One region of the Rhizobium arsenicireducens genome, then DNA from elsewhere that is predicted to be linked to it. Evidence: predicted binding sites of a transcription regulator. Region 1 holds the regulator's gene; each other region holds the start of a gene.
The links. Region 1 encodes PhoB, which activates phosphate uptake and scavenging genes when phosphate is short. Its sites were predicted from a motif close to TGTCATNNANCTGTCAT; they were not measured.
Positions count from the first base shown of each region.

Region 2: the regulator PhoB is predicted to act here: its motif matches at 2,186-2,202, upstream of ACWPVA_RS02185 (YdcH family protein).
Region 3: the regulator PhoB is predicted to act here: its motif matches at 2,818-2,834, upstream of ACWPVA_RS05285 (LTA synthase family protein).

Region 1 covers NZ_CAXHYK020000001.1:2,834,557-2,839,864, reverse strand. The annotation lists gene pstA (phosphate ABC transporter permease PstA) at 1-1,064, shown strand, start outside; gene pstB (phosphate ABC transporter ATP-binding protein PstB) at 1,079-1,894, shown strand; gene phoU (phosphate signaling complex protein PhoU) at 1,941-2,654, shown strand; gene phoB (phosphate regulon transcriptional regulator PhoB) at 2,686-3,369, shown strand; gene ACWPVA_RS14110 (GcrA family cell cycle regulator) at 3,451-3,987, opposite strand; gene ACWPVA_RS14105 (acetylornithine transaminase) at 4,423-5,308, shown strand, end outside.
Region 2 covers NZ_CAXHYK020000001.1:465,887-471,194, reverse strand. The annotation lists gene ACWPVA_RS02200 (thiamine phosphate synthase) at 1-607, opposite strand, end outside; gene ACWPVA_RS02195 (sulfite exporter TauE/SafE family protein) at 713-1,480, shown strand; gene ACWPVA_RS02190 (ArsR/SmtB family transcription factor) at 1,556-1,816, shown strand; gene ACWPVA_RS02185 (YdcH family protein) at 1,950-2,126, opposite strand; gene ACWPVA_RS02180 (YdcH family protein) at 2,364-2,567, shown strand; gene purE (5-(carboxyamino)imidazole ribonucleotide mutase) at 2,587-3,087, shown strand; gene ACWPVA_RS02170 (5-(carboxyamino)imidazole ribonucleotide synthase) at 3,084-4,151, shown strand; gene ykgO (type B 50S ribosomal protein L36) at 4,328-4,453, shown strand; gene ACWPVA_RS02160 (tetratricopeptide repeat protein) at 4,574-5,194, shown strand; gene pyk (pyruvate kinase) at 5,285-5,308, opposite strand, start outside.
Region 3 covers NZ_CAXHYK020000001.1:1,119,591-1,124,898, forward strand. The annotation lists gene ACWPVA_RS05280 (hypothetical protein) at 1-618, opposite strand, end outside; gene ACWPVA_RS05285 (LTA synthase family protein) at 833-2,761, opposite strand; gene ACWPVA_RS05290 (NAD+ synthase) at 2,962-4,641, shown strand; gene ACWPVA_RS05295 (TolB family protein) at 4,675-5,308, shown strand, end outside.

The sequences.
Region 1 (5,308 bases):
CGCAGGAACTCGACCGCGAAGATCTCATGGGCGCCAACTGGCGCAATCTGGTGCGGGACGCGATGCGCGAACGGATCGGCGAGTTGCCGCGCTCGGATGAGCGCGACTATTTCAACATGTTCACTTCCTCGGCGCCGTTCCTGGTGCGCGATGCGGTAATGGCAAATCCGTCGCTGCTGGAGAAGAAGCACACCTATTTGATCCCCTTGTCAGACCCTCTTGATCAGCTTTCCAAGGGCGAGATCGACCGTAACACGCCGGCCAACCAGCGCCGGGTGAACGATCAGCAGATCGGATGGTATGACCAACTCGTGTCCAGCGGTGTTATTTCCCGGCCGTTCAACTGGGGCCTGTTCTTCAATTCCGACAGTCGGTTTCCAGAGCTGGCTGGCTTGGCCGGCGCGATATCCGGTTCTTTCTGGCTGCTGCTGGTATGTCTCGTAATCAGCCTGCCGGTCGGCATTGCCGCAGCCATCTATCTCGAGGAATTTGCGCCTAAGAACAAGTTCACTGACCTGATTGAGATCAACATCAACAACCTTGCCGCCGTGCCCTCGGTCGTCTTCGGTCTGCTAGGCCTCGCGGTGTTCCTCGGCTGGTTTGGCCTGCCCCGTTCGGCTCCCTTGGTCGGCGGGCTTGTGCTGTCGTTGATGACCCTGCCCACGATCATCATCGTGACCCGTGCCTCGCTAAAATCCGTCCCCTCGTCGATCCGGGAGGCAGCGCTCGGCGTCGGCGCATCCAAACACGAGGCGATCTTCCATCACATCCTGCCATTGTCGATGCCGACGATCATGACCGGCACGATCATCGGCCTTGCCCAGGCGCTCGGCGAAACGGCGCCGCTTTTGTTGATCGGCATGAACGCCTTCATCACAAGCCCACCGGACGGACTGTTCGAAGCCTCGACCGCCCTTCCGACCCAGATCTATATCTGGGCCGACAGTCCGGAACGAGGTTTCGTCGCCCGGACGTCCGCCGCGATTCTCGTTCTCCTGGGCTTTCTGGTGCTCATGAATGGCATCGCAATTTTCCTCCGGCAGCGTTTTGAGCGCCGATGGTAGATGGAGTAAGGCTTATGAACGTGATGTCGGAAGCAGCAGTTGAACAGGCGCTGGATAAGAAGATGACTGACGCTAAATTTAAAATGGTCGGAAAAGACGTTTCAGTTTATTACAGCGAAAAGCGTGCCCTTTTCGACGTGAATTTGGGTATCAGGCTCAACACCGTGACGGCGCTGATCGGTCCCTCCGGTTGTGGCAAGTCGACATTCCTGCGGACGCTCAACCGCATGAATGATACAATCGACGGATGCCGGATGACCGGCAGCATCACACTTGATGATCAGGATATCTACGATCCTTCGATCGACGTGGTCGAGCTGCGTGCCCGTGTCGGCATGGTCTTCCAGAAGCCGAACCCGTTCCCGAAGTCGATCTACGAAAACATTGCCTACGGCCCACGCATTCATGGTCTGGCCCGCAACAAGGCCGACATGGACCAGATCGTCGAGACCAGCCTGCAGAAGGCGGGTCTGTGGAACGAGGTCAAGGACCGCTTGCAGGAGTCCGGCACCGGCCTCTCCGGTGGCCAGCAGCAGCGTCTGTGCATTGCCCGCGCGATTGCCGTCAGCCCGGAAGTGATCCTGATGGACGAACCCTGCTCGGCGCTCGACCCGATCGCGACCGCCAAGGTCGAGGAGTTGATCCACGAACTGCGCGCCAACTTTACCATCGTCATCGTTACCCACTCGATGCAGCAGGCCGCCCGCGTGTCGCAGCGCACCGCAATGTTCCACCTTGGCCTGCTGGTCGAGGAAAACGACACGGACAAGATGTTCACCAATCCGGACGATCAGCGTACCCAGGACTACATCATGGGCCGTTTCGGCTGAGCCGGCGCTTCCTTCCGGGCGGATACCAAATTCAAGGACAACGAACATGTCGCCATCGCATATCTACACGGCCTATGACGAAGAACTGAAATACCTGATGCGCCGCATCACCGAGATGGGCGGCCTTGCCGAACAGATGGTGGCCGACAGCGTGCGTGCGCTGGTCAACTCCGACGCGGCGCTGGCACAGAAGGTCATTTCCGACGACGTGCTGATGGATGCCGCCGAGCTGGAGATCGGCGACAAGGCGATCGTCACCATCGCGCGCCGCCAGCCGGTCGCAGCTGACCTTCGCGAGATCATCGGCGCGCTGCGCATCGCCAACGACCTGGAACGGGTCGGCGACCTCGGCAAGAGCAATGCCAAGCGCGTCATGGCCATTCAGACGACCGGCGTGCCGCGAAAGCTGGCCCGCGGTCTCGAGCACTTGAGCGAACTGGCCCTTATCCAGCTCAAGGAAGTGCTCGACGTCTACAACACCCGGTCGGCAGAAAAGGCGAAATCCATCCGCGACCGGGACGAGGAAATCGACGCCATGTACACCTCGCTGTTCCGCGAGCTGCTGACCTACATGATGGAAGATCCGCGCAACATCACCAGTTGCACCCATCTTCTCTTCTGCGCCAAGAACATCGAGCGCATCGGCGACCATGCGACCAACATCGCCGAGACGATCTATTACATGGCCACGGGTGCCCAGCCCGAAGGCGAGCGCCCGAAGGATGACTTGACCTCTTCCGTCGGCGCCATCACCGAGTAATCCGACCGCATTCGAAAGGTTATCGATACCGATGCTGCCAAAGATCGCTGTCGTCGAGGACGAGGAAGCCCTGAGCGTACTCCTGCGCTATAATCTCGAGGCGGAGGGCTACGAGGTCGAAACGATATTACGGGGTGACGAAGCGGAACTTCGCCTGCAGGAGCGGGTCCCCGACCTCCTGATCCTCGACTGGATGCTGCCGGGCGTATCCGGAATTGAGCTCTGCCGTCGTCTGCGCATGCGTCCTGAAACCGAGCGCCTGCCCATCATCATGCTGACGGCGCGTGGCGAAGAGAGCGAGCGTGTCCGCGGACTTGCGACCGGGGCGGACGACTATGTCGTCAAGCCGTTTTCGACACCGGAACTGATGGCGCGCGTCAGGGCCATGCTGCGGCGCGCCCGTCCGGAAGTCTTGTCCAGCGTGCTCCGTTGCGGCGACATCGAACTCGACCGCGAAACGCATCGCGTCCACCGCAAGAGCCGGGAAGTGCGACTCGGTCCAACAGAATTCCGCTTGCTGGAGTTCCTGATGGCATCGCCCGGCCGCGTCTTCTCGCGTTCGCAATTGCTGGACGGGGTTTGGGGGCACGACATCTATGTCGATGAGCGCACCGTCGACGTACACGTAGGGCGCCTGCGCAAAGCGCTCAATTTTGCCAATTCGCAGGACGTCATTCGTACGGTCCGCGGCGCCGGTTATTCGATGGAAGCCTGACGGCTGGGCCGTTTCTGGCAGTCAAACAAAAAACGGGCCTCTGTGGCCCGTTTTGCGTTTCGATGCGGGGAGAGACAGCGCTCAGCGCGCTGCCGAATTGGCTGCCTTGCGACGCTCGCCAACCGGCTGGTAAGCCATTTTGGCGTGGTAGCTGCAATAGGGCGAGGCGTCGGCGGATTCGCAGCCGCAGAAGTGGAAATCGTCCTTCATCGGGTCACCGATCGGCCATTTGCAGGTGCGCTCGGTGAGTTCAGTCAGTACCAGTTTGCGCGAGATCGGCAGGATGACATTGCCGGCCGGGGAGATTTTGATCTCTTCGACGCCGTCGATCTCGACCTCTTCCTTGAGCATGTTGGCGCCAGCGGCGCGGGTGACCGTGCGGGTCGTGACGCGCGAAGCATAGCTCGGCGTGCGCGGTTCCGATGCCGGGCGCTTTGCGGCCCGCGTCGCCGCGGAATTGCCGCCGGCCTTGGCTCGGCCCGGAAGGTTCAACCGGTGAACCTTGCCGATGACGGCGTTGCGGCTGACGCCGCCTAGTTGTGCTGCGATCTGGCTCGCGCTCAAGCCTTCGGCCCAAAGGCGCTTCAGTTTCTCGACGCGTTCATCCGTCCAGTTCATGCCGTTATCTCTCCGCCGCTCGCGATGCATGATGGCAGAATCGTTCACCCTTGCTTCGGAATGATCCGAAACAAACCCGCCTCGATACTGTCGGTGACTGGTTCCGCCGCATGCAGTTTCTTTATTGACTGTTAACCTAGTGCCGGGCTGACTCCGTGACAAGAGTTGGGCGAATCATCGCGAATTGATTTTGGAGTTTTCCCCAACTTGCTACCCTGGCGCGTCGCGTCCGTGCTTTTGGTCGAGTCTCGATCGTCTTGCCTGCGCGGTCGAAAATTCAGGTGCGGCGCGCTGTTTCGTTGACAGGCAAGGCCGAAATGCTGATAGTGCCCCCGCCGCCGCAAGGCGGCATTTTTGATTTTTTGGGGCCGCGGTCGCCCGCGAAATCAGAAGCATCCGTAGTCCCGTCAAGCCCTCCCGAAGGAGTGTTTTATCATGGTCGAAGCCTCGCCCCTCTATCAGACCTATATGCGCGCGCCCTTGCGGTTCGAGCGAGGAGAGGGTGTTTGGCTCCTGACCGAGGGTGGCGAACGCTATCTCGACTTCGCAGCTGGCGTCGCGGTCAATTCGCTCGGCCATGCCCATCCGCATCTGATCGAGGCACTGACGACGCAGGCCGGCAAGGTCTGGCACCTGTCAAACCTCTATGACGTTCCTGGCCAGGAGACGCTCGGTCGCCGCCTGACCGAGGCGACGTTTGCCGATCGGGTCTTCTTCACCAATTCGGGCGCCGAGGCGCTCGAATGTGCGATCAAGACGGCGCGCCGCTATCAGTTCGTCAAGGGCCATCCCGAGCGCTTCCATATCATCACCTTCGAAGGCGCCTTCCATGGCCGGACGATCGCCACCATTGCGGCCGGCGGCCAGGAGAAATACCTGGAGGGCTTCGGCCCGAAGGCGCCCGGCTTCGACCAGGTCCCGTTCGGCGACCTGGATGCGGTCAAGGCGGCGATCACCGAGGAAACGGCCGCGATCCTGATCGAGCCGGTGCAGGGCGAGGGCGGCTTGCGCGCCGCTTCCAATGAATTCCTGCGGGCGCTGCGCCAGATCTGTGACGACAACGGCCTGTTGCTTGTCCTTGACGAGGTCCAGTGCGGCGTCGGCCGTACCGGCAAGTTGTTCGCTTACGAATGGGCAGGCATCACGCCGGACATCATGGCCGTCGCCAAGGGCATCGGCGGTGGTTTCCCGCTCGGCGCCTGCCTTGCGACGGAAGAAGCGGCCAGTGGCATGAAGGCGGGTACCCATGGCTCGACCTATGGCGGCAATCCGCTCGCCATGGCTGTTGGCAATGCCGTGCTCGACGTCGTGCTGGCCGATG
Region 2 (5,308 bases), 2.4 Mb from region 1:
GTGCAACGACAGTGGCAGCCATGGCCGGATCGGCAAAAACCGCCTCGCGCAATGCGACGAACTCGACGCCGGTTTCTGCGACCGCGAGCGCCGACGCTGGATCCTGCCCACCCATGACAATGCTGGGAATCGCGATCAGCGACGACCACCATTCGCCAAGCGCCAGGTTCTTCGAATGGGCGTCCGGCTTGATGTCGCCGTCGAGCTTGCCGAAGAAGATATAGTCGGGCTGCACCTCGCCGATTTCCAGCGCATGGTGCCGGTCCATGGCATTGCCGCCTCCGACGATCATCTTCGGCACATGCTTCTCGATCGCCTCGGCAAGCGCGGCCGCATTGCCGGAAATGTGAAGACCGTCGGCCTGGGCCCGGCCAGCCACACGGCTGTTGTCGGCGACAAGCGCTGCGGCCCCGACGTCCTGGATCAGCGGCACGAGCAGTTCGGCATGCTTCTGGAACGCCGCGTCATCAAGACCGTATTGCGGAATGATGACCGAGGCGACGTCGCCACCTTTCAGGGCGTCGCCGACCGCACGCGCCTTTGCCTCGGCATCGGCAATGTCGGGTACGATCAGGACGAGACGGCAGCGATCTTCGGGACTGGTCATGACTGGATCCGTTCTCCGGGACGGTGCGGCGTTCTCCGCACACCTCCCTCGTATTGGGTAAGTAAATCCGATAGACCGGTCCATCGAAAGGATCAACCGAAACAAATGAATCTTGATCTGCTGTTCTATGCCGCGGCAATTCCGGCCGTCATTCTCGTCGGGCTGTCCAAGGGCGGTCTAGGCGGCGCATTTGCCCTGATCGGTGTGCCGCTCCTTGCCATCGTCGTCCCACCGATGCAGGCGGCGGCGATCTTCCTGCCAATACTGCTGGTCATGGATGCGGTGGCGCTCTGGGCCTGGCGAAGCCACAACAGCCGTCCGACACTTCTGGCCATGCTGCCCGGCGGCATTCTCGGCATCGCGATCGGCTGGGCTACATCCGCTTATGTTTCGGTCAACGTCATGCGGCTGTTGCTCGGCAGCATATCCGTGCTGTTCGCGCTGCGCTATTTCGTCGACGCGGCCCGGCAGTTGCAAAAGACGGAACCGGCTGCCGCACCCGAGCGGCCGGTCGCCGCGACGCTCTGGGGCACGCTGTCCGGCTACTCGAGCTTCGTCGCCCATGCCGGCGGGCCGCCGTTCCAGATCTATACCCTGCCGCTCCGACTGGATCCGCTCTCCTATACCGGCACCAGTACCCGATTTTTCGCGATCATGAACGCGATCAAGGTCATACCCTATTTCGCGCTCGGCGAACTCGGCACCGGCAATCTGGTCCTTTCGGCGACCCTGTTGCCGTTAGCGCTCGTCTCGACCCTCATCGGCGCCCGTTTGGTCCATCACCTGAAACCGCACATCTTCTATCCGCTCATGTACGGCATGGTGCTGATCGCCGGTGGCAAGCTGCTCTATGACGGCATCACCGGACTTTAAGCAGGGTGGCCCCTAGCGATTGCTGCAACGCACAGCGCGCTTGCCGCAACGTGGAGTTTGACGTACCCTCACGCCATGTCGAACGTTGATCCCTTTGTCGCCATCGCCGACCCGCACCGCCGGTACCTGCTGGAGGAACTGCGGCGTGCGCCGAAGACAGTGAACGATCTTGCGAGTGGCCTGCCGATCAGCCGTCCCGCCGTCTCGCAGCACCTCAAGGCATTGCTCGACTGCAATCTCGTGACTGTGACCGCCGAGGGAACGCGGCGCATCTATTCCGTCAATCGCCCGGGCTTCGATCGCCTCAACCTCTGGCTTGACCAGTTCTGGTCCTGAGCGCATCCCTCGAGAACAAAAGAAGCCCCGAAAACCGCTCTGGTCTCCGGGGCATCGGTGTGTAATCGGTTGTTCCTGGCTTGCCGGCCCGGATCTGCCTTCAGGCGACCCCCGGCCGGCATATGCCGGAAAGTCAGTGTCTGGTCGACGCCCTCAGGCGTTCCATTTCATCCTTGATCCGCAGTTTGAGCCTCTTCAGCTCGGCGATATGGTGGTCGTCGACGGAGGGAGACGTAAGAGCAGTGTGGAGCTTTTCCTCAAGAGCGCCGTGCTTCTTTTCGAGCGATTCAAGATGAGCCTGCATGGTCATTTGACACGTCCTTCCTTTCGCCTACCTCCAGCCCTCACAACGCTGGAGTTTCAGGCTTTGCGAAAGTAATGTGACACGAACAATGGGTTTTGTCGAAGGCGAAATGAGGGAGAAAGCGCGGCAAATTCGCTGGCAAGGATAACTTCCCGTTACCGGTATTTGATGATAGGAGCTTGCGCGAATCTTCGACGCATCCGACAAAAAGGATGGGTTGAATGCGAGAATGGGGACACGATAATGGCCGATCAGGAACAGGCGGACATTCGGCTGGCGCTCGCCCGGCTCCGGCAGGAGCACGAGGACTATGACGTCGCCATCAATGCCATGATCACCACCGGATGTGACGCCTTGAGAATCCAGCGCATGAAGAAAAAAAAGCTGGGAATCAAGGACAAGCTGACCTCCCTCGAAGACCAGATCATCCCCGATATCATCGCGTGAACAGGCAAGGACCGCCACGATGAACGAAGAACGCCCTCCGGTCGCCATCATTATGGGAAGCCAGTCCGACTGGGAGACCATGAAGAACGCCGCCGATACGCTGGATGTTCTGGGCGTAGACTATGAGGCACGCATCATTTCGGCGCACCGCACCCCTGATCGGCTGGTCGCCTTTGCCAAGGGCGCGCGCGACGAAGGCTTTCAGATCATCATCGCCGGCGCTGGCGGCGCTGCCCACCTTCCCGGCATGACCGCCGCCATGACGCCGCTTCCTGTATTTGGCGTACCGGTACAATCGAAGGCGCTGTCCGGCCAGGACAGCCTGCTCTCCATCGTCCAGATGCCGGCCGGCATTCCCGTCGGCACGCTCGCCATCGGCAAGGCCGGCGCCGTCAATGCCGCGCTGCTGGCCGCCGCCGTGCTCGCCCTCCACGACGAGGACCTCGCCGAACGTCTCGATGAATGGCGTGCCAGCCAGAGCGCAGCCGTTGCCGAATATCCGCTGGACGAGCAGCCATGAGTGCTCGCACGATCGGCATTATCGGCGGCGGACAGCTCGGTCGCATGCTGGCCATGGCCGCCGCCCGGCTTAATTTTCGCACCGTGATCCTCGAGCCGCAGGCCGACTGCCCGGCAGCCCAGGTTGCCAACAGCCAGATCACCGCGCCCTACGGCGACCCGGTCGCGTTGGCCCAACTCGCCGCTGCCTGCGACATCGTCACCTATGAATTCGAGAACGTGCCTGTCGAGGCAGCCGCGATCCTGGCGCGCAACGTGCCGGTCTATCCGCCGCCGCGCGCGCTCGAAGTCGCGCAGGATCGGCTGACGGAAAAACGCTTCCTCAACGATTGCGGCATCCCGACCGCGCGCTTTCATGCCGTCAACAGCCAGGCCGAACTCGAGAGAGCGCTCGCCGATTTCGCCGGACAGGGCGTTCTCAAGACGCGACGCCTCGGCTATGATGGCAAAGGCCAGCGCGTCTTCCGCTCGACGACCGACAGCCCGCAGGGCGCCTTTGCAGCCCTCGGCAACGTTCCATTGATTCTCGAGAGCTTCGTACCCTTCGAACGCGAGATCTCGATCATCGCCGTCCGGGCCATCGACGGAAGTGTGGAAACCTATGACCCGGCCGAGAACGTCCATCGCGACGGCATACTCGACACATCGACCCTTCCGGCCCGAATCGGTGGAGCCACAATCGCCGCCGCCCGCGAATCAGCGCGGAAGCTACTGGCAGCGCTCCACTATGTCGGCGTTGTCGGCATAGAGTTCTTCGTCCTGCCCGACGGCAGTCTGGTGGCCAACGAGATTGCCCCGCGCGTTCACAATAGCGGCCATTGGACTGAAGCAGCTTGTGTGGTTTCACAGTTCGAGCAGCACATCAGGGCGATTGCGGGAATGCCGCTCGGCTCACCTGCCAGACACTCCGACTGCGTGATGACCAACTTGATCGGCGACGATCTTGACGATGTTCCGGCATGGCTTGCCAAACCCGACGTACTCGTCCATCTCTACGGCAAGACCGAGGCCCGGCCGGGCCGCAAGATGGGTCATGTCACCGAGCTCATGCGTCCCGAACGCTGAAAAAGCCGGAGAAAACCGGGCTTCCGCCGCCAAATCCGGGCGGAACCGGTTGACACGAAGGGTCAGGACGGAGTATTTGCCACCAACCCTTTAAGAGCGCGCCCCGTAGCGCGCTTTTGATTGTTAGACACAGTGGCGAGTGTACTATTCGCCGACAACCTTTGCGGACCAGTAAAATGAAGATCAAGAACTCGCTGAAAGCGCTTAAGGCCCGTCATCGCGACAACCGTCTGGTTCGCCGCAAGGGCCGCGTCTACATCATCAACAAGCAGAACCCGCGCTTCAAGGCTCGTCAGGGCTGAGGCAAGGGAGCGCCACCCTGTGGTGGCGGTGCTGTTCGTCAGACATGGGTCCTGTACCCGATCGTGTCGATGGCGAAAAATTGAGTTTGAATAGCGGCGCAAGCGGATTACCTTATCCGCATGCGCCGTTTTCGTATTTGTGCCCCGCTCATTTCAACCCTGCTGTTGGCGACTGTCCACGGACCGTCTGCCCTGGCGCAGACCGATGCCCAGACAGGCGCTTCCGAAAGCGTATCCGTCGAATCAGGCGCCGAGGAGATGCCAGAGGGCGTTGATGCGTTGATCGCCGATCTAAAGCGGGAGCGCGATCCGGAGGCAGCGAACCGTCTCACCGAGGACATCCTGGCGAGCTGGAACGCATCGGGCAGCCCGACTATTGACCTGCTGATGCAATGGGCGCAGAGCGCGGCATCCGAGAAACGAAACGCAGCCGCTTTCGATTTTCTTGATCAGGCCATCGTCTTGAAGCCGGACTTCATCGGCGCGTGGAACCAGCGAGCAACGCTGCATTATACCATGGGCAACTACAAGAGGGCCGTTTCCGACATCAACCGTGTACTGGCCCTGGAGCCCCGCCATTTCGGCGCGCTGGCGAGCCTCGCTGCGATCCTCGGCGAACGCGGCAGCGAGGAGATGGCTCTCAAGGCCTGGGAGCGCTACCTGGAAATCTATCCGGCCGATCGACAGGCACAGGAGATCATCACGAAGCTTTCCGAGAAGCTTGCCGGCAGTCGGACGTAAGCCTTGGCGGTCAACCCGGGTGACGAGAGGCTGAAATTTGAAAAAGCCGCCCGGACGCGGCTTCTGCCTAACCAGATGACGGGGTATCCCTCAGATCCCGGACAAACCGTCCGA
Region 3 (5,308 bases), 1.7 Mb from region 1:
CGCCGGGTCCGGAGCGCTGGGAATCCGGGCGATAAGGCCATGGAGTACCATGCCCCCGAGATCCGACCAGAGGAAATGGCCGATGCTGTCGGGGGGATCGCGCCAGATGGGATCTTCCGCCAGACGGGCGGCGGAAAAGGGCTGGGCGATGCGGAAGATGCGTGGATCGACTGAGGCAAGCTCTTCGCGCTTGCCGCCGTCCAGCCGGTCGAGGCAGGCCATGTGCCCCATGAACCAGCCACTCATCGCGTCATAGGCGGCTTCGGTGGTCTCCAGCACGCGCACGCGGCGGTCCGGGATATTGGGCACGTCGCGGAGGAACTTGTAGGCGACCAGTTCAGCAAGGAAGGAGGTCGCCGTGTTGCGGCTTGCGGCTCCAAGCTTCATGACGATCTCGACGAAGCGGGTGGCGGTCAGCCCCGACAAGGGGTCGTCGTCCCGGCGCTGCAAGGACAGGGCGAACAGCGAATGGGTCATCAGCCATTTACGATGCGATGCCTTCAGCCGCGACAGGCGTGGCGTGCGCAGGTGTATGCCGATCAGGTGTTCGGCTATCTGTTTCTCGATCGTCGGGAACAGCGGGTGGGCGGCGATCTCGGCGCGGGTCAGTGGCCGCATGGCTTTTCACGCTTTGCTAAAGGTCTTGAACATCTTCGGTCTGCAAGCAATCGGGGCCGGTATATTGGCGCAGCAAGCAAACCTGGCTGCTGGCTAAACAATTTCCTTATCCGTTTTGTGTCAATGGCCGGTTTACGCAGCCTTGGCAAGCTGGGACCGAAGAGCCGCCACGGCGGAGAGCCGTAATCGGCAGCCTCTGCGACGTCTTACCTGCTCAGCTGGATGGCGTTTCCAACCGCTCCGACTGTTCGGGGAAGAAGCGCCCGGTCCCGAAGCCTTCGCCGAACATCTGGTCGTGCTGCAGGTAGCGGTATTCGCGGATCAGCGGGTCGATCGGTTCGCCGGACGTCGCCCAATCCGGGTGGGCGCGATCATTGCGCTCGATCAGCTGGTGGCGGTCCACGACGGCATAGCGCTCGCTAAGCCGACCAAGCACGCCGGTATAGAAAGCGTGACGGTAGCCGGCCAGGTGAACCACGTAGTACGGCAGCTGCGAGGGGCTGACCGAACCAAGGTCCTTCTGTACGCCGCGCTTTGACGACCATATGACCAGCGGCGTTTCGTGTTCGCGTTTCATCACGCTGACCGAAGCCTTGCGGGTGGCGACCACGTCCGGCATGTATCCGGTTTCGGTGTAGACATGGCCGAGCGGCGGCAGGTGATCGCCGAACAACACGATAATCGTCTCGCGGCGACGCTTCTTGGCCCAGTCCATCAGGGCCTGAAGGCTGCTGTCGGCTTCGCGGACGCCCTGAGCGTAGGTGGCGAGGCTGTCGCGGTTTTTCTGCGTCAGCGATGCCGACTGCACATCGACCGTATTCTTCGCGTAGCGGTTCTTCTCGTAAGGACCATGGCCCTGCAACGTGACGGCAAAGAAGAAGAACGGCTCCTCGGTCTGGTCGGCGGTGCGAATGATTTCCTTCGTCAGGGCCTCGTCGGAGGTGAACGCGCCACGCTTGTCCATGACCGGCATGTTCTCTTCCGACATGAACGACTGGAAACCGAGCGACTGATAGACATTCCCGCGGTTCCAGAACCAGCTCTGGAACGGGTGGAAGGCTTGGGTCACGTAGCCCTTCGAGGCGAAGAAGGTGGCGAGCGAGGGCAGGGGGCGGCGCACATACTGTTGATAGGGGATGCTGCCATAGGGCAGGAAGGCATTGGAAAACCCGGTCAGCGCCTCGAATTCGACATTCGCTGTCATGCCGCCGAATTCTGGCGAGAACAGATGGCCGGATGAATTGGCGCGGATCGTTGGCATCGGATCGGGCGAGAACGTCGTCTTCGAAAGGCGCGTCGGGTCCCAGAGCGACTCGCTCATGACCATGATCACATCGGCATTGCGGCCGCCAAAGAAGGTTGCCGGCATCCGCTCCGGGGCGATGTCGTTGATTACGTCGGCGCCATAGCCCTGCGGTGCCTGGACATTGGCCATCGGCACGTTGAAGGCGAAGGCCAGCAGGAAGCCGTTATGGCGATAGTTCTCTTGCTGGTCCCACATCATGGGGATGATGTTCAGCCGGTCGCGAATATAGGAATATGAACTGGGATTCATCAGCGACAGGAAGCCGCCGATGAGCGGCAGGGCGACGAGCAGCCGGACCAGCTTCGATACGGGCGAAAGCGACGGAAAGTGCCGGCGCCCGAGCACCAGCAGATAGGCGAGCAAGGCCAACAGGGCGAGCACGCCAAGGCCCAGGCCGATGGCCGCAAGGGGCCTGGCAGCGAACATGACGGGGACGAGTTCGGCAATCTGTCGGCCGAAGAGCATATCGCTCGGATAGAGCGGGTCCGACAGGTATTGCTGCTTCTGCAGCGACAGGAAGGCCGGTAGGAGTGCCAGCGGCACGAGGATCAGTGCCGACTGGTAGGCGCGGCCGAAGAGGGCGTCGGTGGCGACGAAAAGAAGAAAGACGGTCAGCACGGCAACCATGCCGGGACGGGCTGGAGACAGCAGATAGTCGGAGACGCCGGTCAGCGTTCCGCGCGCCAGCCACTCGGTCAGGATGATCGTGAGCAGGGCAAGCAAGAGCGTATTGATGTGCCTGACCGTGAAGCGCAAGGCGACGGCGCGCTGCGAGCGTGCCGCAATCCGGCCCTCGTTGACGGCACCTGCAATGGACACTCCACGCTCGGAGACAATCTCAGCCAACGCACTCTCCAGCAATCGAAAGAAGCTTAATAAATCTGTCGCACAGCTGTCACATAACCGTCATGAACGCTACATGAACCGAGCCTGCCGGCCGTTTGTTCCCGCAATTTTACCGTCCTATGTTGCAATGCGGCACACTGCTTTGGATCCCCGACATTGCGAAGGTGAGCGCCACGCGCTAAACGATGGTCATGAGCGAAAATCAGACCCGTCCCGACACCCTTCGCATCGCCATTGCGCAGCTCGATCCGACTGTCGGCGACGTCGCCGGCAATCTTGCCAAGGCCCGCGAGGCCCGAGCTGAAGCCGCATCGCAAGGCGCGGAGCTTTTGCTCCTGACCGAGCTGTTCATTTCCGGCTACCCGCCGGAGGATCTCGTGCTGAAATCGGCCTTCCTCAGGGCGTGCCGCGTGGCGGTCGAACAGCTTGCCGCCGACACAGCCGATGGCGGCCCCGGTGTCGCGATCGGGTTCCCGCGGGAGGACGAGAAGGGCCGCTACAATTCCGTTGCCGTTCTGGATGGCGGCAAGGTCATTGCGACCCGCGACAAGATCGATCTGCCGAACTACGGCGAGTTCGACGAGAAACGCGTCTTCGACGCCGGCGAGATGCCAGGTCCGGTCAACTTCCGGGGTGTGCGCATCGGGATCCCGATCTGCGAGGACATCTGGGGGGATCTCGGTGTGTGCGAAACGCTGGCCGAGGCCGGTGCCGAAATCCTGCTCGTTCCGAATGGGTCGCCCTATTTCCGCGAGAAGGTCGATATCCGCCACCAGGTGGCGCTGAAGCAGGTGATCGAGTCCGGTTTGCCGCTGATCTACGCCAACCAATTGGGGGGGCAGGACGAACTTGTGTTCGACGGTGCGAGCTTCGCCTTCAACGCTGACAAGACCCTTGCCTTCCAGATGAGCCAGTTCGAGGCCACCCTTTCGGTCACCACCTGGAAGCGCGCAGCCGATGGCTGGCGCTGCAGCGAAGGGCCGATGTCGCGCATCCCGGAAAAGGAAGAGGCCGATTATCGCGCCTGCGTGCTCGGGTTCCGCGACTATGTGAACAAGAACGGTTTCAAGAGCGTCGTGCTCGGCCTTTCAGGCGGCATTGATTCCGCGATCTGTGCGGCGATTGCCGTTGATGCGCTCGGTGAAGAGCGGGTGCGGGCGATCATGCTGCCCTACCGCTATACGTCGCAGGAATCGCTGGCCGACGCCGCCGCCTGCGCCAGGGCGCTTGGCTGCCATTATGACACCGTGCCGATCGCCGAGCCGGTCGAGGGTTTTCTTTCGGCGCTCTCCGACATGTTCGAGGGCACCGAAAGCGGCGTCACCGAAGAGAACCTGCAGAGCCGCACGCGCGGCACGATCCTGATGGCGATCTCCAACAAGTTCGGCTCGATGGTCGTGACGACGGGCAACAAGTCGGAAATGTCGGTCGGCTATGCGACGCTCTACGGCGACATGAACGGCGGCTTCAATCCGATCAAGGACCTCTACAAGATGCAGGTCTATGCGCTGGCCGCGTGGCGCAACAAGCATGTGCCGCCAGGCGCACTCGGCCCGTCGGGTGAGGTGATCCCGGCCAATATCCTCTCCAAGGCGCCTTCGGCCGAGCTTCGGCCCAACCAGACGGACCAGGATTCGCTGCCACCCTATCCGGTGCTGGACGATATCCTCGAATGCCTGGTCGAGAAGGAAATGTCGGTCGAGGAAATCGTTGCGCGTGGCCACGAGATCGCCACCGTCCACAGGGTTGAGCATTTGCTCTACCTCGCCGAGTACAAGCGCCGCCAGTCGGCGCCGGGCGTGAAGATCACCCGCAAGAATTTCGGACGAGACCGGCGCTATCCGATCACCAACCGCTTCCGCGACCGCTGATCCCAGCGTCTGCGGCCTGACGAGGGCGAAGCGATGCGCAGTTCCGTCGAGATCTACAGTATCCGCAGCCGCACGCACCGCGTGGTCTGGCAGTCGGATCAACTGGTCGAGGCACCCAACTGGAGCCCGGACGGCGCATCGCTGATCATCAACGGCGACGGTCTGCTCTATCGCCTGCCGGTGGATGGCAGTGCCGCGCCGCAGCAAATTGATACCGACTTCGCCACCGACTGCAATAACGACCACGGCATTTCACCCGACGGCCGATGGCTCGTGGTGTCGGACAAGGTGGAGCACGGCAAATCCTGCATCTACATCCTGCCGGTCGAGGGCGGCGAGCCGCGTCAGGTCACGCAGAATATGCCCTCCTACTGGCACGGCTGGTCACCGGACGGCCGGACGCTGGCCTATTGCGGCATTCGCGACGAGATCTTCGACATCTACACGATCTCCGTCGATGGCGGGGAGGAGGCCAGGCTCACCTTCGGCGAGGGGCGCAACGACGGTCCGGACTATTCGCCGGACGGGAAATGGATCTATTTCAATTCCAGCCGCTCGGGGCGGATGCAGATCTGGCGCGTGCCCTCCGAAGGCGGGGCGGCCGAGCGGATCACCGACAGTGCCTTCGGTGACTGGTTCCCGCATCCCTCGCCGAAGGGCGACAAGG